Linked DNA regions of Maricaulis maris. The protein of the gene in region 1 interacts with the protein of each later gene in a pairwise test. Links are inferred from orthologs where the notes say so. Each region holds a gene or a part of one and is shown on either strand. Other genes may lie near its edges. The genes, in order: hfq and rho.

Region 1 (14,840 bases):
GGTGGCGATCATCACGCCGGCAGTGCGGGCGCGATCGATCAGCGTTTCGGCCTGCTCGATCAGGGAATGGGTGAACATCATGACAGTCTCGCAGTGATGATGGCCTGGGCGGCAAGTCCTTCGCCGCGGCCGGTAAATCCAAGTTTCTCGGTCGTCGTCGCCTTGATGTTGACCCGCGCCTGCGGCAGGTCGAGCAGTGCTGCCACCCGTGCCCGCATGGCGTCGCGATACGGTCCGATCCTGGGCCGTTCGGCGATCAGGGTCAGGTCGGCATGGACGATGCGTCCGCCGGCCTCGGCGAGCAGTTTGAGGGCATGCAGCAGGAAGGCGTCGGAGGCGGCGCCCTTCCATTGTGGATCCGACGGCGGGAAATGCTGGCCGATATCGCCGGCTCCCGCCGCGCCCAGTATGGCGTCGGTCAGGGCATGCAGGCCGGCATCGGCGTCGGAATGGCCGACCAGTCCCAGACCCTCCCGGATCTCGATCCCGCACAGCCACATGCTGTCGGCCGCTTCGAGACGGTGCACGTCAAAACCCTGTCCGGTGACGGTGATCGCGTCGGGCATCAGCATCCTCTCGGCCCGCGCGAAATCCGCCGGCGTCGTCAGTTTGAAATTGTCGGCCTCGCCGGTCATCAGTGCAACCGTGCCGCCCGCCGCCCGGATCACCGCCGCATCATCGGGCAGGGCGGTGTCACCGAGCCTGTCATAGGCTGCCAGCAGCGGCGCCAGATGAAAGGCCTGCGGCGTCTGTGCGGCGTACAGCCCGTCGCGCGACACCGGATCACCCATGGTCATGCCGGCCTCGTCACCGCGAAACAGGGCATCGGCGATCGGCAGCGCCGGAATGACCGCCGAATGCTCGGCGAGGGCGTCGGTGAGCCGGTCGAGCAGCGCCGGGCTGACAAAGGGACGGGCGGCGTCATGGATCAGGACGGCATCAAAACCGGCTGCTTGGGCGGCGTCCAGTCCGGCCCGGACCGAGGCGGTGCGGGTCGCGCCACCGGCGACGGTGGTCAGGGTCTGGCCGAGTGCCTGTTCGACGGCGGTCAGGTGGTCGCGGTCGTCCGGATTGACCACCACGATGATACCCATGATCCGGTCATGATGAAGCAGGGCATGAACACTACGATGAAGCACACTGGAACCGGCCAGTGCGCGATACTGTTTCGGCACGCCGCCACCGGCCCGTTCGCCGCGCCCGGCGGCCACGATCACAGCTCCGATCTTCATCAACAGGCCTCGTCCATTGCCGCAGCGCAGCAAGATCGCTAGCTTTCGGGATTACGATGTCCACCAAGGATGTGTCCAGCCGCATGCGCTTCTCGATCGCAACGCACAGCATTGAAATCCCGACCATCCTGGCGCCGATGTCCGGGGTGACGGATCTGCCGTTTCGTCGCCAGGCGCAGCGTTTCGGGGCTGGCATGGTGGTGTCTGAAATGGTCGCCTCCGACGCCCTGGCCGCCGGTCGCCGCGACATGGTCCGCAAGGCCGCGCTCGATGCCTCGTTGCAGCCCTGCGTCATCCAGCTCGCCGGCCGCGAGGCCCACTGGATGTCCGAAGGGGCCCGGATCGCCGAGGATGCCGGGGCGCAGGTCATTGATATCAATATGGGATGTCCGGCCCGCCAGGTCACCAAGGGACTGTCCGGCTCGGCCCTGATGCGTGATCTCGACCATGCCCTGACCCTGATCGAAGCGACTGTCGGGGCGACCAGCCGCCCGGTCACCCTGAAGATGCGGCTGGGCTGGGACCATGACAGTCTCAACGCACCTGACCTCGCCCGCCGGGCCCGCGATGCCGGCGTCCAGCTGATCACGGTGCACGGCCGGACCCGCCAGCAATTCTACAAGGGTCAGGCCGACTGGTCGGCCGTTCGCGCCGTCGTCGAGGCGGTTGATCTGCCGGTCATCGTCAATGGCGATATCCACACCACTGCCGACGCCCGCAGCGCGCTGGAAAAGTCCGGCGCTGCCGCCGTGATGATCGGGCGCGCCGCGCAGGGACGCCCCTGGCTCCTCGGCGAGGTCGGCCGCGAACTGCTTGGCCAGGCCGCAGTGGAAACGCCCTGGTCCGACAAGATCGACGCGCTCGCCGCCCAGTTCGAGGACAGCCTTCTGCATTATGGCGAAAATCTCGGTATCCGCATGATCCGCAAACATTTTGCCAGCTTCTGCGACGTCGAGTGCGGCGCCGGGGATGCCGACTGGGTCCGCGCCCAGCGCGCCAGCCTGTGCCGGTCCGAGCGGCCGGCGGATATTCACGCGGCGCTCGATGGCCTGCGCCAGCTTGACGGACGTGCGGTCGCATGAGCCCCGCAGCGGCGCCCGGCGCCGCCTCCCTGGCCGCCTCCCTGGCCGCCGACCAGGCCGCGATCCCGATTCTCGTCTTCTCCGGTGCGGCCCGCTGCGTCTGGGCCAATACCCAGGCCGAGGAATGGCTTGGCCTGTCCATGCGCCATATGGGCAAGGGCCGGTTCGACACCCTGTCGGCAACCTGCGCCCAGCTGGCCGATATCATCGAGCAGGCGTGCGGCAGCCAACGTACCGTTGTCGCTCTTGGACGCATGCTCGGCGGCGGCGGGCCCTTCGATGTTCATGCCCGCTGGTCTGAGGAGCACGGCCAGCTGGTTCTCTCGGTGCTGCCGCATCAGGAAATGGGGGCCAAGGCGTCCGAAGCGCCGGCGCTGGGTTTTGGTCGCATGCTGGCGCACGAGCTCAAGAATCCGCTGGCCAGCGTCCGCGGCGCTGCCCAGCTGATCCGGCGTGAGACCGGGATCGAGGGCGCGCGCGACCTGGCCCGGCTGATCATCCAGGATGTCGACCGGATCACCCGCCTGGCCGATCACTGGAGCCGGGTCGGGGATATCCAGCTTGGCGTGCAATCCGAGATCAATCTCAACCTGCTGGCTGTCAACGCGATGGACAGCCTGCACCGCGCCGATGCCGCCACGAGGGGTGTGCTGCGCGAGAATTTTGACCCCTCCCTGCCGACCATCAAGGGCGATCCGGACCTGTTGATGCAGGTCGTTCTCAACCTGCTGCAAAATGCGCTCGACGCCGTTCGCTCGGACCCGGCCGCTGAAATCGTCATCGAGACGCGCTTCGATGCCGGGCCGAAAAGCCGTACCGGGGGCAATCCGACCCCGCTCGTCCTGTCGGTCCGCGACAATGGACCGGGCATTCCCGAAACGCTCGGATCGGGTATCTTCACTCCCTTCGTGACCACCAAGCCTGCCGGCGAGGGGCTCGGCCTGGCGTTTGCGGCCCGGATTGCTGCCCTGCACGACGGGCAGATCGATTTCGAGAGCCATCCGGGTCGAACCGTTTTCAATATCCGCCTGCCGATAGCCAAGAGGGACCTGCCGTGACCGCTCGCATCCTGCTTTTGGAAGATGATGACAGTCTCAAGCTGATCCTGTCGCGCGCGCTCGGGTCTGCCGGCTACCAGGTCCGGGCGACCGCATCGCCGGACACGGCGCTGAACTGGATCCGCAATGGCGAGGGCGACCTCCTGCTCGCGGACGTCCTGCTGGACGGGACGAATTTCCTCGAAAATCTCGGCCTCGTCTCGCGCCTGCGCCCGCAATTGCCGGTCATCGTGATGAGCGCGCAGGCGACGGCCTCGACGGCGATCAGTGCGGCCAAGGGCGGGGTGTTCGAGTATCTGCCCAAACCCTTCGACCTCGATGATATGATCGCCGCCGTCGCGGCAGCGCTGGGCGAGGAGACCAAGGCCGGCCGGACCAGGCCGGCGGAGGAGCCAACCGGCTTTATCGGTCAATCGGCGGCCATGCAGTCCGCCTTCAAGGCGATTGCCCGGGCCGCGACGAGCCAGGCCCATGTCATGATCACTGGCGAACCGGGCGTCGGCAAGCGACAGGCGGCCGAAGCCCTGCTGCGGGCCCGCGGGATCGCCTCGGACGACGCGATTGTCGTCACCCCCTCCAATCCGGCGTCTGACGTGTTCCGCTCGACGCAGGCGGCCCGCCAGGTGGTCTGGCTGCGACTGGAAGAGTGGAATGCCGAACAGCAAAGGGCGGCACGCGACGCGCTTGATGCCGGTATCGGTCGCGTGATCGCCACGGCCTCGCATTCGCCGGACGCGGGCCTGGATAGCCGGCTGGTGGCGCGTCTGTCGGAATGCGTGATCTCGGTCCCGCCACTGCGTGAACGCCGCAGTGACATCCCGGCTCTGTGTGAAACCTTCCTCGGCCAGTTCGCGCGCCGCGACAAGCAGGAGGTGGTGCGCCTCTCGAAGGACGCGATCCAGTATCTCCAGGGCTCGGCCTGGACCGGCAATGTGGTCGAATTGCGCTCTGTCCTGTCGCGCCTGTCGCTGGCAACTCGCGGCCGTGTTGCCGGCCTAGAAGACGTGCTCTCGGCCTTCACGGCTGACGCCGGTGATGCGCGCGAGGACCTCGACGTCCACGCCAATGCGATCGCGGCGCTTTCCCTGAGTCGCGACAACGCCCGGACCGTTGCCATCGACGCGGTTGATCGGGCCCTGTTCAGCCAAGCCCTCGACCGCTGTGGTGGAAACCGCTCAAGAGCGGCCGAAATGCTGGGTTTGAACCGCAATACGCTGGCGCGCCGGCTTGCGGAGCTGGGCGAGGAAACGCGCGATATGTGACCTCTGCATCACGGGTGTTGATTGGGCGCAACAACGGAGTAATGATGCGCATCTGCAACACGTGAGCTCACACTTGCCGACCACTGCCACGAAGCCACTGATCCGCAATATCTCGCCGCGATCTGCCGCCTTGTTCGGCATTGGCTTTGTCACATCTGCCATCTTCCTCACCGTCGCTGCTACCGGACTGCTTGGTGACAACGGTTTGATGCGGCTGAGCGACCGGTCAGCGACCGCGCTCCTGATCGGCAATGCTGTTCTCATTTTCGGGTTGGGCTGCGTTGTGGTGGTCCGTTTTATCCGGCGGGTACGGGCGCGCCGCTTTGGCGAGCCGACCCCGCGACTGCATCTGCGCTTTGTGGCCCTGTTCTCGCTTGCGGCAGCGGCGCCGGCGGTTCTGGCGGCGCTGTTTCTGGGCGCCGTCCTCAATCGCGGGGTCGATTACTGGTTTGGTGAGCGCATTGCCACAGTTGTCGACGGCACTGCGACCGTGGCGCGCGAGATTTACGAGCGTGAGACCAGCGAGGCCGGCTACAAGCTGAGCGCCATGGCTGAAGCGCTCAATCAGCCCGACGCGGTCGAGGCCTTCAGTTCCAGCCGGATCCAGTATGTCTGGGGGCTGAGCTCGCTCGCCGCCGAACAGCGTTTCTCTGCGGCCTATATCGTCGATGGTCGCGGCAATTTGCTGGCGCGGACACGGTTTCAGGAAAACGAGCCTTATGTTGCGCCGTCCACGCGGCTCTACGAACTGGCCGGCGAGGGCGGTGTGGCCGTCTCGACGCCGGAGTTCACCCCGGTCGGCACCGATGTCGTCCGCCTGCTGCACCAGCTGGAAGGGTATGAGGACGCCTATCTCTACGTCTCGATCCCGATGAATGTGGACCTGTTCCGCCAGATGGAGGAAGCGCGGGTGGCGCTGCGCCGGGCTGACGAACAGGAAAGCACGATCCGGCAAACCTTCTTCCTGCTCTATTTCGAGGTTGCCGCGCTGATCCTGATCGGCTCGGTCTGGCTCGGCCTGAGTGCCGCGACCCGCGTTGTGACCCCGATTTCACGGCTGGTTGCAGCCGCCGAACGGGTGCGTCGCGGTGATCTGGAAGCGCGTGTCCAGATGGGCCGCGATGATGACGAAATCGCGGCCCTGGCGCGGGCCTTCAACCGGATGACCCGTCAGCTTCGCAGCCAGCGCCGCGAATTGATAGAGAGTCACGCCGAGAGCGAGCAGCGCCGCGCCTTTATCGAAGCCATTCTGGCCGGTGTCCGCGCCGGGGTGATTGGCCTCGACAAGGACAACAAGGTAACGCTGATCAACCGCTCGGCGATCGGCATGCTGTCGCCCGGCTCGGATGACCAGATCGGCACGCGCCTTGAGGACATCTCACCCGCCCTGACCGATCTTGTGCTGGATGCGCGGCGCCGACCGGGGGTGGTCGCAGAAGCGCAGATTGACCTGGAAACACCGGACGAGCAGATCCGCCATATCACCGCGCGTGCCTCGATGGACGAGGAGGCCGGGCTGGTCATCACCTTCGATGATGTCACCCGTCTCGTCACCGCCCAGCGGAATGCAGCCTGGCGCGAGGTCGCGCGCCGGATCGCCCACGAGATCAAGAATCCGCTGACCCCGATCCAGCTCTCGGCCGAGCGGATCAAGCGGAAGTATCGCGCCGAGATCCAGAGCGATCTGGAAACCTTCGACCGCTGTACCGAGACCATTATCCGGCAGGTCAGTGACATCGGCCGCATGGTCGATGAGTTCTCCTCCTTCGCGCGCATGCCCCAGCCCAAGGTCGAGGAGGTCGAGCTGGGCGAGCTGACCAAGTCCGCCGTCTTCGCGCGGCGGGTGGCCTCGCCCTCGATCGATGTCACCTTCGACAAGCCGTCCAGGCCGGTTCTGGGATTGTGCGACTCGCGCCTGTCCGGGCAGGCGCTCGCGAATATTCTCAAGAATGCGTCGGAGAGCGTCGACGCGCGGATGGAGAAGGATGGCGCACCCGGCACCATCGCGGTCGAGCTGACCGAGCAGGACGGTTTCGCCGTGATTGAAGTCACCGATAACGGGCTTGGCTGGCCAACGCCGAACCGTGAACGTCTGACAGAGCCCTACATGACCACGCGCGAGAAAGGGACCGGGCTGGGCCTGGCGATCGTCAAGCGCGTGATGGAAGACCACAAGGGACGGCTCGAACTTGACCTGCCAGCGAGCGGGCCGGGGGCGGTCGTGCGCTTGATCTTCCCGCTGGCGGAAACGCCGGAACAAGAACTTCAAAACGTACAGGAGGCCTGATCCATGGCTCGCGACATACTGATCGTGGATGATGAGGCGGATATCCGTGAACTGATCGGCGGCCTGCTCGAAGACGACGGCTATGAGACCCGGGAGGCTGCGGATGCAGACGGGGCCTTGGCCGAAATCCGCGCGCGCAAGCCGTCGCTGGTCATCCTCGACGTCTGGCTGCAGGGCAGCCGGTTGGACGGGATCGAGCTGCTCGACGAGTTCCGCTCGATTGATGCCAACATGCCGGTCATTGTGATCTCCGGACATGGCACGATCGAGACGGCGGTCGCGGCAATCCGCAAGGGGGCGTATGACTTCCTCGAGAAGCCGTTCAAGAGCGACAAGCTGTTGCTGACGGTGACGCGGGCGCTGGAAACCAGCCGCCTTCGTCAGGAAAACGCGCAATTGCGCGCGCGGGGTGATGGCCAGGCTTCGCTGATCGGCGAGTCCAGCGGTATCACCCAGGTGCGCCAGTTGATCGACCGCGTCGCACCGACCAATAGTCGGGTCCTGATCCGCGGCCCGTCGGGCGCCGGCAAGGAGCTGGTCGCCCGGCTGATCCATGAGAGCTCGCCCCGGGCGCAGTCGGACTTCGTTGCCGTCAGTGCGCCGGGCATGTCGCCGGAAGGCGTCGAGGAAGAGTTGTTCGGGCGCGAGAACGAGGATGGCAGCGTCAAGCATGTCGGCCTGCTCGAACGCGCGCATGGCGGCACGCTCTATCTCGACGAAATCGCTGATATGCCCAAGGACACGCAGACCAAGCTGCTGCGCCTGCTGGTCGAGCAACGGTTCCGGCGGATCGGCGGCGCCGCCGACGTTCAGGTCAATGTGCGCGTCATCTCCTCGACCGCTCAGGACCTTGCCGGTCGGATCCAGGGCGGGCTGTTCCGCGAGGACCTCTATCACCGCCTCGCGGTTGTCCCGGTCCAGGTCCCGCCGCTGGCCGACCGCCGCGAGGATATTCCCTCGCTGGTCGCGCACTTTGTCGATCGGCTGACAGCGTCGGCCGGGCTTCCGCGACGGCGCTTCGGCGATGACGTGATGGCAGCCCTGCAGGCGCATGGCTGGCCGGGCAATGTGCGTCAGTTGCGCAATAATATCGAGCGGCTCCTCATTTTGGCGACCGGCTCGCTGGATGAGCCGATCACCCTCGACTCGCTGCCCTCGGAAGTCGTGACGCGCGAGAACCAGGATGTCGGGTTTGACGCGGAGAAGATGATCGCCTTGTCTCTGCGCGAAGCGCGGGAGAATTTCGAGCGCGAGTATCTCAAGGCCCAGATCGACCGCTTTGGCGGCAATATTTCACGCACGGCAGCCTTCATCGGCATGGAGCGCTCGGCCTTGCATCGGAAACTCAAATCGCTCGGGGTTGGCAGCGTGCAACGCGAAGGCGCGGCCTAGCGCCGAACGGATGGATCTGACATGAAAGCGATTGTCTGCGGAGCAGGGCAGGTTGGCGTCGGGATTGCCCGCGCCCTTGCCCGCGAGGGAAATGCGGTGACCGTCGTCGACTGGTCGACCGAGCTGGTCGACAATGTCGTCACCGATCTGGACGTGCAGGGTGTTGTCGGCCACGGCTCGCACCCTGATGTGCTCGAACGGGCCGGCGCGCGGCAGGCTGACCTGATCGTTGCGGTGACGCACTCGGACGAGACCAACATGGTGGCCTGCCAGGTCGCCCACTCGCTCTTCCACACGCCGATGCGGATCGCGCGGGTTCGGGCCCAGAACTATCTCGACCCGGCCTGGGGCGACCTGTTCTCGACCGGCAACATGCCGGTTGATGTGGTGATTTCGCCCGAGCTCGAGGTCGGTCGGGCCATTCTCCAGCGGGTGGAAACACCGGGCGCATTCAACACCGCGGTCTTCTCCGGCGGACGGGTGCAGCTGCTCGGCCTGCGCCTGGACGAGAACTCGCCGGTGGCCGGCTCCACGACCGAGCAGGTAATGGAGCTCTTCCCGGACCTGCGTCTGGCCGTGGTCGGGGTGCAGCGCGAACAAACGCTTTTCATTCCCAAACTACATGACCCGCTGCTCGCCGGGGATGACGTCTATGTCGTCACCGAAAGCCGCCAGGTCCGTCGCATCCTCGATATCTTCGGACGCAGCTCGGAACAGATCCGCCGTGTGGTGGTGGTCGGGGCCGGCAATATCGGCGTCTATGTCGCCCGGGCGCTGGAACGCGCCGGCGGGGTCAAGGTCCGCCTGATCGAAGCCGACAAGTCGCGGGCCGAAGCGGCAGCCGAGAGCCTGAAGAAGACCGTTGTCCTGCACGGTGACGGGCTTGATGCCAAGCTGATGCGTGAAGCCGGCGTCAGCGAGGCCGAGCTCGTGGTCTGTGTGACCAATGACGACAAGGTCAACATGCTGTCTGCGGTCATGGCCAAGCGGGAAGGGGCCGAGCGCGCCCTGTCGCTGATCAATGACCGGGCCTTCGAAAACCTGCGCGACGCGCTCGGTATCGACGTCCTGATTGATCCGCGGGCGACCACGGTTTCGACCATCCTCCAGCATATCCGCCGCGGACGCATTACCGGGCTGCAAAGTCTGGGCGGCGGGCAGGCGGAAGCGCTGGAAGGCGTCGCGCTGTCGACCTCGCCGCTGGTCGGCAAGACGCTGGACGAGCTGGAATTGCCCGATGGTGTGGCGCTCGGCGCCGTGGTTCGCGGGGACAAGGTCATCCTGCCCTGTGATGACGGCCGGATCCGCGAGAATGATCGCGTTCTGCTGTTCTGCAACACCGCGCTGATCCCCAAGGTCGAGCACCTCTTCCGCGTCAGCCTCGAATATTTCTGATCGATGACGCCTGTCGCCTTCCTCCGGCCGCTGGGTGCGCTCTGGGTTCTCCTGGCCGGCGTAGCGCTGTTTGCGGCCTTCGTTGCGGTCGCCATCGGCGAGCCGCATCTGGCACCACTGTTTGCGACCACAGCACTGATTGCCTTCATCCCGGGTGTCTTCATCCTCGCCGCGACCCGCGGCATGCGCTCGAAGGCGAGTGCTCTGGACGCGCTGGGACTGGCCCTCCTGTCCTGGATCACGGCGCCCGCGATGGCCGCGCTACCGTTCTGGCTGACCGGGTATTTCGATCCCCTGGACGCCGTGTTCGAGGCTTATTCCGCGGTCACCACAACCGGTGCGACCCTGCTGCCGGCCGATGACCTGCCGCGCTCGCTGATCTTCTGGCGGGCGATCCTCGCCTGGCTCGGGGGCTATGCGACGCTTCTGCTTGCCATCGGCATCTTCGCAGCCCTCGACCGGGATGTGCCCGCGATCCGCAAGTCCGCTCTCCTGACCCTTCGGTCCGACGACGTGTTCTCGCACCTTCCGGTCGCGGCGCGCCGTGTCGGCATGATCTATGCCGTCATGACCTCGGTGATCTGGCTCGGCCTGCTGTTCGCTGGCAACGGCTTGTTTGCATCCACTGTGCTGGCCATGAGTGCGATTTCGACCAGCGGTTACACGGTCACCGACGGCGGTCTGCTGGCGACTATAGGCCCGGTCTCGACCGGCTGGATCGTGATCGGCTGTCTCGTCGGATCACTCAATATCGCCCTGTTCTGGGATGTCATCCGTGACCGCTCCGTGCTGCGGGATCCCGACATTCTCGGGATCGGCGCGCTGGTGATCGGGCTTGGCGGCTTCTTCATCCTGGCGCGCCCCGGCACCCCGTTCTCCGACCTCATGGACGCGGCCTTCATCGTGTCGACCAGCGGATTTTCCGCCGGTGGCGGGGTGATCCCCGCTCTGGCCGCCTCGATTTTTGTCGCCCTGATCGGCGGTTCGGCAGCGTCGACGACCGGCGGCATCAAGGTCTCGCGCATCCTGCTATTGTGGAAGCGGATGGGGGCCGAACTTGCTGTCCTGTCGGACCCCCGCAGCATGGTCCCGGTGACCTTCCGGGGGCGCCGGGTTCACGAGGGGGCCTTGGTCGGTATCTGGTCCTATGTGCTGGCCTTCGTGGCGGCGATCGGGCTCGGGACGATGGCGCTGACGGGCGCCGGCCTCGACTTCGAAACGGCCTTCATTGCCATGACATCGGCCCTCGCCAATATCGGTCCCATGCTCAACCAGTCGCAACCGCTGACGAGCTGGAACCAATTGCCGGACCAGACCAAACCCATCCTTATTTCAGCCATGATCCTCGGGCGTCTGGAGGTCCTTGCGGCCGTCGCCGCCATCTGGGCTCTCTTCTTCAGGAAATGACGGAAAGCTGATGCGCTTCGCTTATGTAAACGGCCGCTTTTGTGCGCACCCTGACGCCGCCATCCATGTCGAGGATCGCGGCTTTCAGTTTGCCGATGCGGTCTATGAGGTCTGGAGTGTCCGCGACGGACGTCTGATGGATGCCGACGGGCATTTCCAGCGCCTGTCACGCTCGCTGGCAGAGCTGCGGATTCCGGAACCCCGCTCGCGCCCCGCGCTCGAGCGCATCATTCGCGAATTGCTGCGGCGGAACCGGGTCAGCAACGGGCTGGTCTATCTCCAGATTTCCCGCGGCCAGGCCCGCCGCGATCATGCCTTCCCGAAACAGGCGATCACCCCGACCATCGTGCTGACCTGCAAACGGCTCGACTTCGCAGCGGCGGACAGGCGGGCCGAGACCGGTATTGGCGTCATTACGGTGCCGGACCAGCGCTGGGCACGCTGTGATATCAAAACCGTCAACCTGTTGCCGAATGTCCTCGCCAAGCAGGCGGCTTACGAGGCGGGCGCTGCCGAGGCCTGGCAGGTTGACGCGGACGGATATGTCACCGAGGGCAGCTCGACCAATGCCTGGATCGTCACCAAGGCCGGAAAACTGCTGACCCGTCAGGCCGATAACGGCATCCTGCACGGCATCACGCGGGCACGAATTCTTGATTGTGCCCAACGACTTGGCCTGGAAATTGAGGAGAGGGCCTTCACCCCTGCGGAGGCGCTCGATGCGCGTGAGGCTTTCCTCACCTCGGCAACCTCATTCGTGACCCCGGTGGTGTCGATCGATGGCAAGACGGTAGCCAATGGCGCCCCCGGCTCGCTGGCCCGGGCCCTGCGCGAGACCTACCTCGCCGAGGCCTGAGCGCGAAGCCGAGCTTCCCATGCAAAATGAAGTGGTTGCAGCTTAAGGCAGGGCCTGTATACCCTAGGCATGAATCGCTGATCAAAGCGACGCCTGCGGAGCCAACATGTCGCACGATAAAAAACAAAACCTCCAGGATGTCTTCCTGAACTCTGTGCGTAAAACGAAGACGCCTCTGACCATCTTCCTCGTCAACGGGGTAAAGCTGCAGGGCGTTGTGACCTGGTTCGACAATTTCTGTGTCCTGCTCCGTCGCGACGGGCTGTCCCAGCTCGTCTACAAGCACGCCATCTCGACCATCATGCCGGCAGCTCCGGTCTCCCTGTTCGAGGATGACAAGGCGGATGACGACGCAGTGGAAGAGAGCGCCACGGATTGATTGAGCGCGAGGCGCCGGTATCGCGCGCCCTTGTCATACATCCCGCCAGCCGCGCCGACATGGCGCGTGCGGACGCGCGTCTTGAAGAAGCGTCCGGTCTGGCTGAAGCCCTTGATCTTGAGGTCGCGGACGCCTTCATCCTGCAAACGCGAAAGATCGACAGCGGACGCTATTTCGGCCGCGGCAAGATGGCTGAAATCGGTGACCTGATCACCGAGCTTGAGGCCAATGTCGCGGTCATCGATACAGCCCTGTCTCCGATCCAGCAGCGCAATCTGGAAAAAGCCTGGAATGTGAAAGTGATCGACCGGACCGGTCTGATCCTTGAGATTTTCGGTCAGCGCGCCCGGACCAAGGAAGGCGTGCTGCAAGTCGAGCTGGCCCGCCTGGCCTATGAGCGCTCCAGGCTCGTGCGGACCTGGACCCACCTTGAACGCCAGCGTGGCGGTCGCGGCTTCCTGGCCGGCCCCGGCGAGACCCAGATCGAGACCGACCGGCGCCTCCTCAACGAGAAGATGGCGAAGCTGCGTCGCCAGCTCGACGAGGTCCGCCGTACCCGGACCCTGCACCGTGCCCAGCGCCAGGATGTACCGTTCCCGACGGTCGCCTTCGTCGGCTATACCAACGCCGGAAAGTCCACCTTGTTCAATGCGTTGACCGGGGCAGGCGTGTTCGCACAGGACATGCCTTTCGCGACCCTGGACCCGACGGTGAGGGCGGTCGACCTGCCTGGTGGCACCCGCATCCTGCTGTCCGACACGGTGGGGTTCATCACCGACCTGCCGACCGAGCTGATTGCGGCCTTCCGCGCCACCCTCGAGGAAGTGCGTGAAGCCGACCTGCTCGTCCATGTGATCGACGCCTCGGATCCGGACCGGGTCGGGCGGATCCAGGATGTCGAGAGCGTGCTCGATGCGATTGAAGCCGGGCCCAGCCATGACCAGGCCATGATTGAAGCCTGGAACAAGGCCGACCGGCTCGACGAGGAAGACAGTGAAGACCTCGCGATCACCGTCCAGATGGCCAATCTGAAGGCCGGCCGGCCGATAAAGCTGGCCCTCTCAGCGATTACCGGAATGGGTGTCGAGACCTTCATTGAGGCGATTGAACGGGCGCTTTCGACCGAGGATGAGCGGGTTGAAATCCACATTCCGCCGCAGGATGCCCGGGCGCTGGCCTGGTTGCATGCTCATGGCGATGTGCTGGCCAGCAAGGTCAATCCCGAGACCGGGGCGACCACGCTTCAGGTCCGCCTGCACCCGGTCGAGGCCGGGCGCTTCCGCTCGCAATTCCCGGAACTGGCCATCCCGCAGGGGATTGGCGAGGTCGAGGACGAAGACGACTTCTGATCAGCCCGAGACCGGCGTCGATTTTTCGATCCGTTTGGCGTCGTTCCACAGGGCTTCCATCTCGTCCAGTGGCGTGTCCTGGGGCCTTTTTCCCCGAGCTGACAGCGTGTCCTCGATATGCCGGAAGCGGCGTTCGAACTTGGCATTCGCACCGCGGGTCGCGGCCTCGACATCAATCTTCATCTTGCGACCGAGATTGGTGCACACGAAGATCAGATCGCCGATCTCCTCGGCGACAGCCTCCTGATCGCCGGCCGCCATGGCCTCGCGAACCTCAGCCAATTCCTCATCCACCTTGGCCAGAACATGGTTCGCGGTTGGCCAGTCGAAGCCGACGGTGGCGGCGCGCTTTTGCAGCTTCTGGGCGCGCTTGAGCGCGGGAAGGGCGATCGGCACATCGTCCAGAAGGCTGGTGCCCTTGTCTGACGCCTTGCGCTCGCGGGCCTTGATCGCTTCCCATTCCGCCGTTTGCGTCTCTGAATCACGGGTCGCGAGATCACCGAAAACGTGCGGGTGTCGGCGGATCATCTTGTCGTTGATCGCCGCTGCGACGTCATCGAAACGGAACAATCCGTCTTCCTCGGCCATGCGGCTGTGAAACACGACCTGGAGCAAGAGATCGCCCAGCTCGTCCTTGAGCTCGTCATAACGCTTCCGCTCAATCGCATCGGCAACTTCATAGGCTTCCTCGATCGTGTAGGGCGCGATGCTGGCGAAATCCTGTTCCAGGTCCCACGGGCATCCTCCGTCGGGATCACGCAGCTTCGCCATGATGGCAATCAGGCGGTCGATCGGGGGCAGGGTTTCGGGCGGCGTGGACATCTCGGCTCCGGAATGTGGCCAGCGGGGAATCGCGCCGAGCCTAATCCGATTTGCGCGGATTGCGTCGGGCGATTGATACTTAAAGCAGGAAGGCATTTCCGACCTCTCATACCACGCGAACGAAAGCCCGAGTAAAGTGAGCGATTAAGCATCGCTCTTATATATATGAATTTACATGGAGAAAATGAGATGGGGGCGGAAGAGGAGCGCATGGGGCACGCGAACAGACACGCATCAATAACGCGCATAATAAATATTATGAGAAATGCAAGAGCGGATTATCGAGCCGGCCCAAACTGAGCCCGGTGGCCACAAAAAC
Region 2 (2,818 bases), 1.6 Mb from region 1 along the record:
TACGACTGGCTCCGCGCCTTCCACATTCTCGCGGTCATCGCCTGGATGGCCGGGCTGCTCTATTTGCCACGGCTCTATGTTTATCATTGTGCCGCAACGCCCGGCGGAGAGCTTGACGAGACCCTGAAACTTCAGGAACAGCGTCTTCTCAAGATCATCATGAACCCGGCCATGATCGTGGTCTGGATCCTGGGACTAGCGCTGATCTGGTCGAACATGGAACGGGCTGGCGGCTGGGCTGTGTTCCAGGGCTGGGCCTGGACGGCCAAATTCGTCCTGGTCATCCTCATGACCGGTCTGCACATGGTTTTCTCGGCCCGGTTCAAGCGCTTCCAGAACGGAACGAATGACTGGTCTGACAAGCGCTATCGCATGCTCAATGAAGTCCCGTTTGTTCTCGCGATCGCCATAGTCCTGATTGCTGTTGTTGCCCTGAAATAGCAGGAACAAATATGTGGGCGCTTGACGATGGGCGACCTGCATGGCAAGGGTTTCGTGACTCCTTTTCGGGATCCTTTCTTTCGTGACGTGAGACGCGTGATTTTCAGCGCGCCCGTCTGCTCCTCAATTCACGGGTACCCTCCGCTTTGACGGCACCCGACTTGCTTGATCGCGTAAGGCCCTTTGGCGGCCACGCTCTTGTGCTTGAGCTGAAGTATCATCATGACTGACGAAACCTCCCTACCTGTACCGGCTCTTCTTGAAGGCCTGGAGCACATGTCGCTCCAGGGACTGAAGGAAAAGAAACCGACCGAGCTTCTCGAATTCGCCGAAGCGCTTGAAATCGAGAATGCATCCTCCCTGCGAAAGCAGGGCATGATGTTCGCGATTCTCAAGGCCCTGGCCGAGCGGGATGTCGAGATTCATGGCGGCGGTGTTCTCGAGGTCTTGCAGGATGGGTTCGGGTTCCTGCGAGCACCGGAATCGAACTACCTGGCCGGACCGGATGACATCTATGTCTCGCCGACCCAGATCCGGAAATTCGGCCTGCGAACCGGTGACACGGTTGAGGGTGAAATCAGGAGCCCGCGGGATGGCGAACGATATTTCGCGCTTCTGAAGGTCTCGACGATCAATTTCCAGGACCCGGAGTCAGCCCGTCACAAGGTCCACTTCGACAATCTTACCCCGCTCTATCCCGAGAGCCGGTTCAACATGGAACTTGCCGATCCCACCGTGAAGGATCGCTCGGGCCGCGTCATCGATATTGTGGCACCGCTCGGCAAGGGCCAGCGTGGCCTGATCGTCGCGCCGCCCCGGACCGGTAAGACCGTCCTCCTGCAGAACATCGCCCACGCCATAGAAAGCAATCATCCGGATTGCTACTTGATGGTGCTGCTGATCGATGAGCGCCCGGAAGAAGTGACGGACATGCAGCGTACGGTGAAGGGCGAGGTGATTGCTTCGACCTTTGACGAACCGGCAACGCGTCATGTCCAAGTTGCCGAAATGGTTATTGAAAAGGCAAAGCGCCTGGTCGAGCACGGGCGCGATGTCGTGATCCTGCTGGACTCGATCACCCGTCTTGGCCGCGCCTACAACACCGTGGTGCCGTCCTCGGGCAAGGTCCTCACCGGTGGTGTCGACGCGAATGCCCTGCAGCGTCCGAAACGCTTCTTCGGTGCTGCCCGGAATATCGAGAATGGCGGCTCGCTGACCATCATTGCGACCGCACTGATCGATACCGGCTCGCGGATGGACGAAGTCATCTTCGAGGAATTCAAGGGTACGGGTAACTCGGAAGTGGTTCTCGACCGCAAGGTTGCCGATAAACGCGTCTTCCCGGCCATCGACATCCTCAAATCCGGAACGCGGAAAGAGGAACTCCTCGTGGATCGCGGCCAGCTCCAGAAAATGTATGTGTTGCGCCGTATCCTCAACCCGATGGGTGCCCAGGATGCGATCGAGTTCCTGCTCGACAAGCTCCGTCAGACCAAGACCAATGACGAGTTCTTCGACTCCATGAACACCTGACCGGGTCGGGCGATCAGGGGACCAGAATGCTGGCCCCTGTCGTCCGCCGGCCTTCCAGCGCTTCATGCGCCTGAACGGCGTCATCGAGGCCGAAGCGCTGATTGACGCTGATCGTCAGGATGCCCCGTGCGACGGCGTCGAAGACATCGGCCGTATTGGCCGCAAGGGCAGCTTCGCTTGCCGTATAATGGGCAAGTGACGGGCGGGTGACATAGAGCGAGCCCTTCTGGGTCAGGATGCCGAGATCGACCCCTGTGACCGGACCGGAGGCATTACCGAAGCTGGCCAGAAGACCCCTCGGCTGCAGGCAATCCAGCGACATCTCAAAAGTATCCTTGCCGACACCGTCATAGACAACGGGCACGCCTTTTCCGTCCGTGATCTCATGGACGCGGGAGACGACATTCTCGCTCGAATAGTTGATCATGTGGGTCGCGCCCATTGCGCGCGCGAGGGCACATTTTTCCTCACTGCCGGCGGTACCGATCACGGTCGCTCCCAGCTCGCGGGCCCATTGGCAAACCAGGAGACCGACTCCACCCGCGGCTGCGTGGAACAGGATCGTGTCGCCGGGTTTGACGGCATAGGTCTCCTTGAGGAGATAGCGCGCGGTCATGCCCTTGAGCATGATGGCGGCCGCTTGGTCAAAGGATACCGCGTCCGGCAGGTGGGCGACGCGTCCCGCGGGGACGATATTGACCTCTGCATAGGCGCCAAGCGGTCCGCCGCCATAGGCGACGCGGTCGCCGGGCTGAAACCCGCTCACCTCAGTGCCGATGGCGTCGACGGTGCCGGAGGCTTCCAATCCGATACCGGCGGGCAGGGGCACGGGGTAAAGCCCCGA

Evidence for each region.
Region 2: the proteins of hfq (region 1) and rho interact in binary tests that used the Escherichia coli proteins (3 or more experiments, as listed by UniProt). The link is inferred for Maricaulis maris from one-to-one orthologs.

Annotation. Positions count from the first base shown.
Region 1 is NZ_AP027270.1:1,460,796-1,475,635, reverse strand. The notes cover bases 10,779-13,713. They hold hfq (RNA chaperone Hfq), read left to right. Parts: upstream 10,779-12,077; coding sequence 12,078-12,350; downstream 12,351-13,713. Other genes in these bases: mazG (nucleoside triphosphate pyrophosphohydrolase), read right to left, coding at 13,700-13,713; hflX (GTPase HflX), read left to right, coding at 12,347-13,699; AAA969_RS06860 (D-amino-acid transaminase), read left to right, coding at 11,123-11,971; AAA969_RS06865 (TrkH family potassium uptake protein), read left to right, coding at 10,779-11,115. Also shown: AAA969_RS06905 (CinA family protein), read right to left, coding at 1-81; AAA969_RS06900 (bifunctional 2-C-methyl-D-erythritol 4-phosphate cytidylyltransferase/2-C-methyl-D-erythritol 2,4-cyclodiphosphate synthase), read right to left, coding at 78-1,235; tRNA dihydrouridine synthase DusB, read left to right, coding at 1,370-2,314; AAA969_RS06890 (two-component system sensor histidine kinase NtrB), read left to right, coding at 2,311-3,372; AAA969_RS06885 (sigma-54-dependent transcriptional regulator), read left to right, coding at 3,369-4,634; AAA969_RS06880 (PAS domain-containing sensor histidine kinase), read left to right, coding at 4,708-6,921; AAA969_RS06875 (sigma-54-dependent transcriptional regulator), read left to right, coding at 6,925-8,313; Trk system potassium transporter TrkA, read left to right, coding at 8,335-9,708; more of AAA969_RS06865, read left to right, coding at 9,712-10,778; more of mazG, read right to left, coding at 13,714-14,521. UniProt on the Escherichia coli protein: RNA chaperone that binds small regulatory RNA (sRNAs) and mRNAs to facilitate mRNA translational regulation in response to envelope stress, environmental stress and changes in metabolite concentrations.
Region 2 is NZ_AP027270.1:3,027,616-3,030,433, reverse strand. It holds rho (transcription termination factor Rho), read left to right. Parts: upstream 1-663; coding sequence 664-1,974; downstream 1,975-2,818. Other genes in the region: AAA969_RS14465 (quinone oxidoreductase family protein), read right to left, coding at 1,988-2,818; AAA969_RS14475 (CopD family protein), read left to right, coding at 1-441. UniProt on the Escherichia coli protein: Facilitates transcription termination by a mechanism that involves Rho binding to the nascent RNA, activation of Rho's RNA-dependent ATPase activity, and release of the mRNA from the DNA template.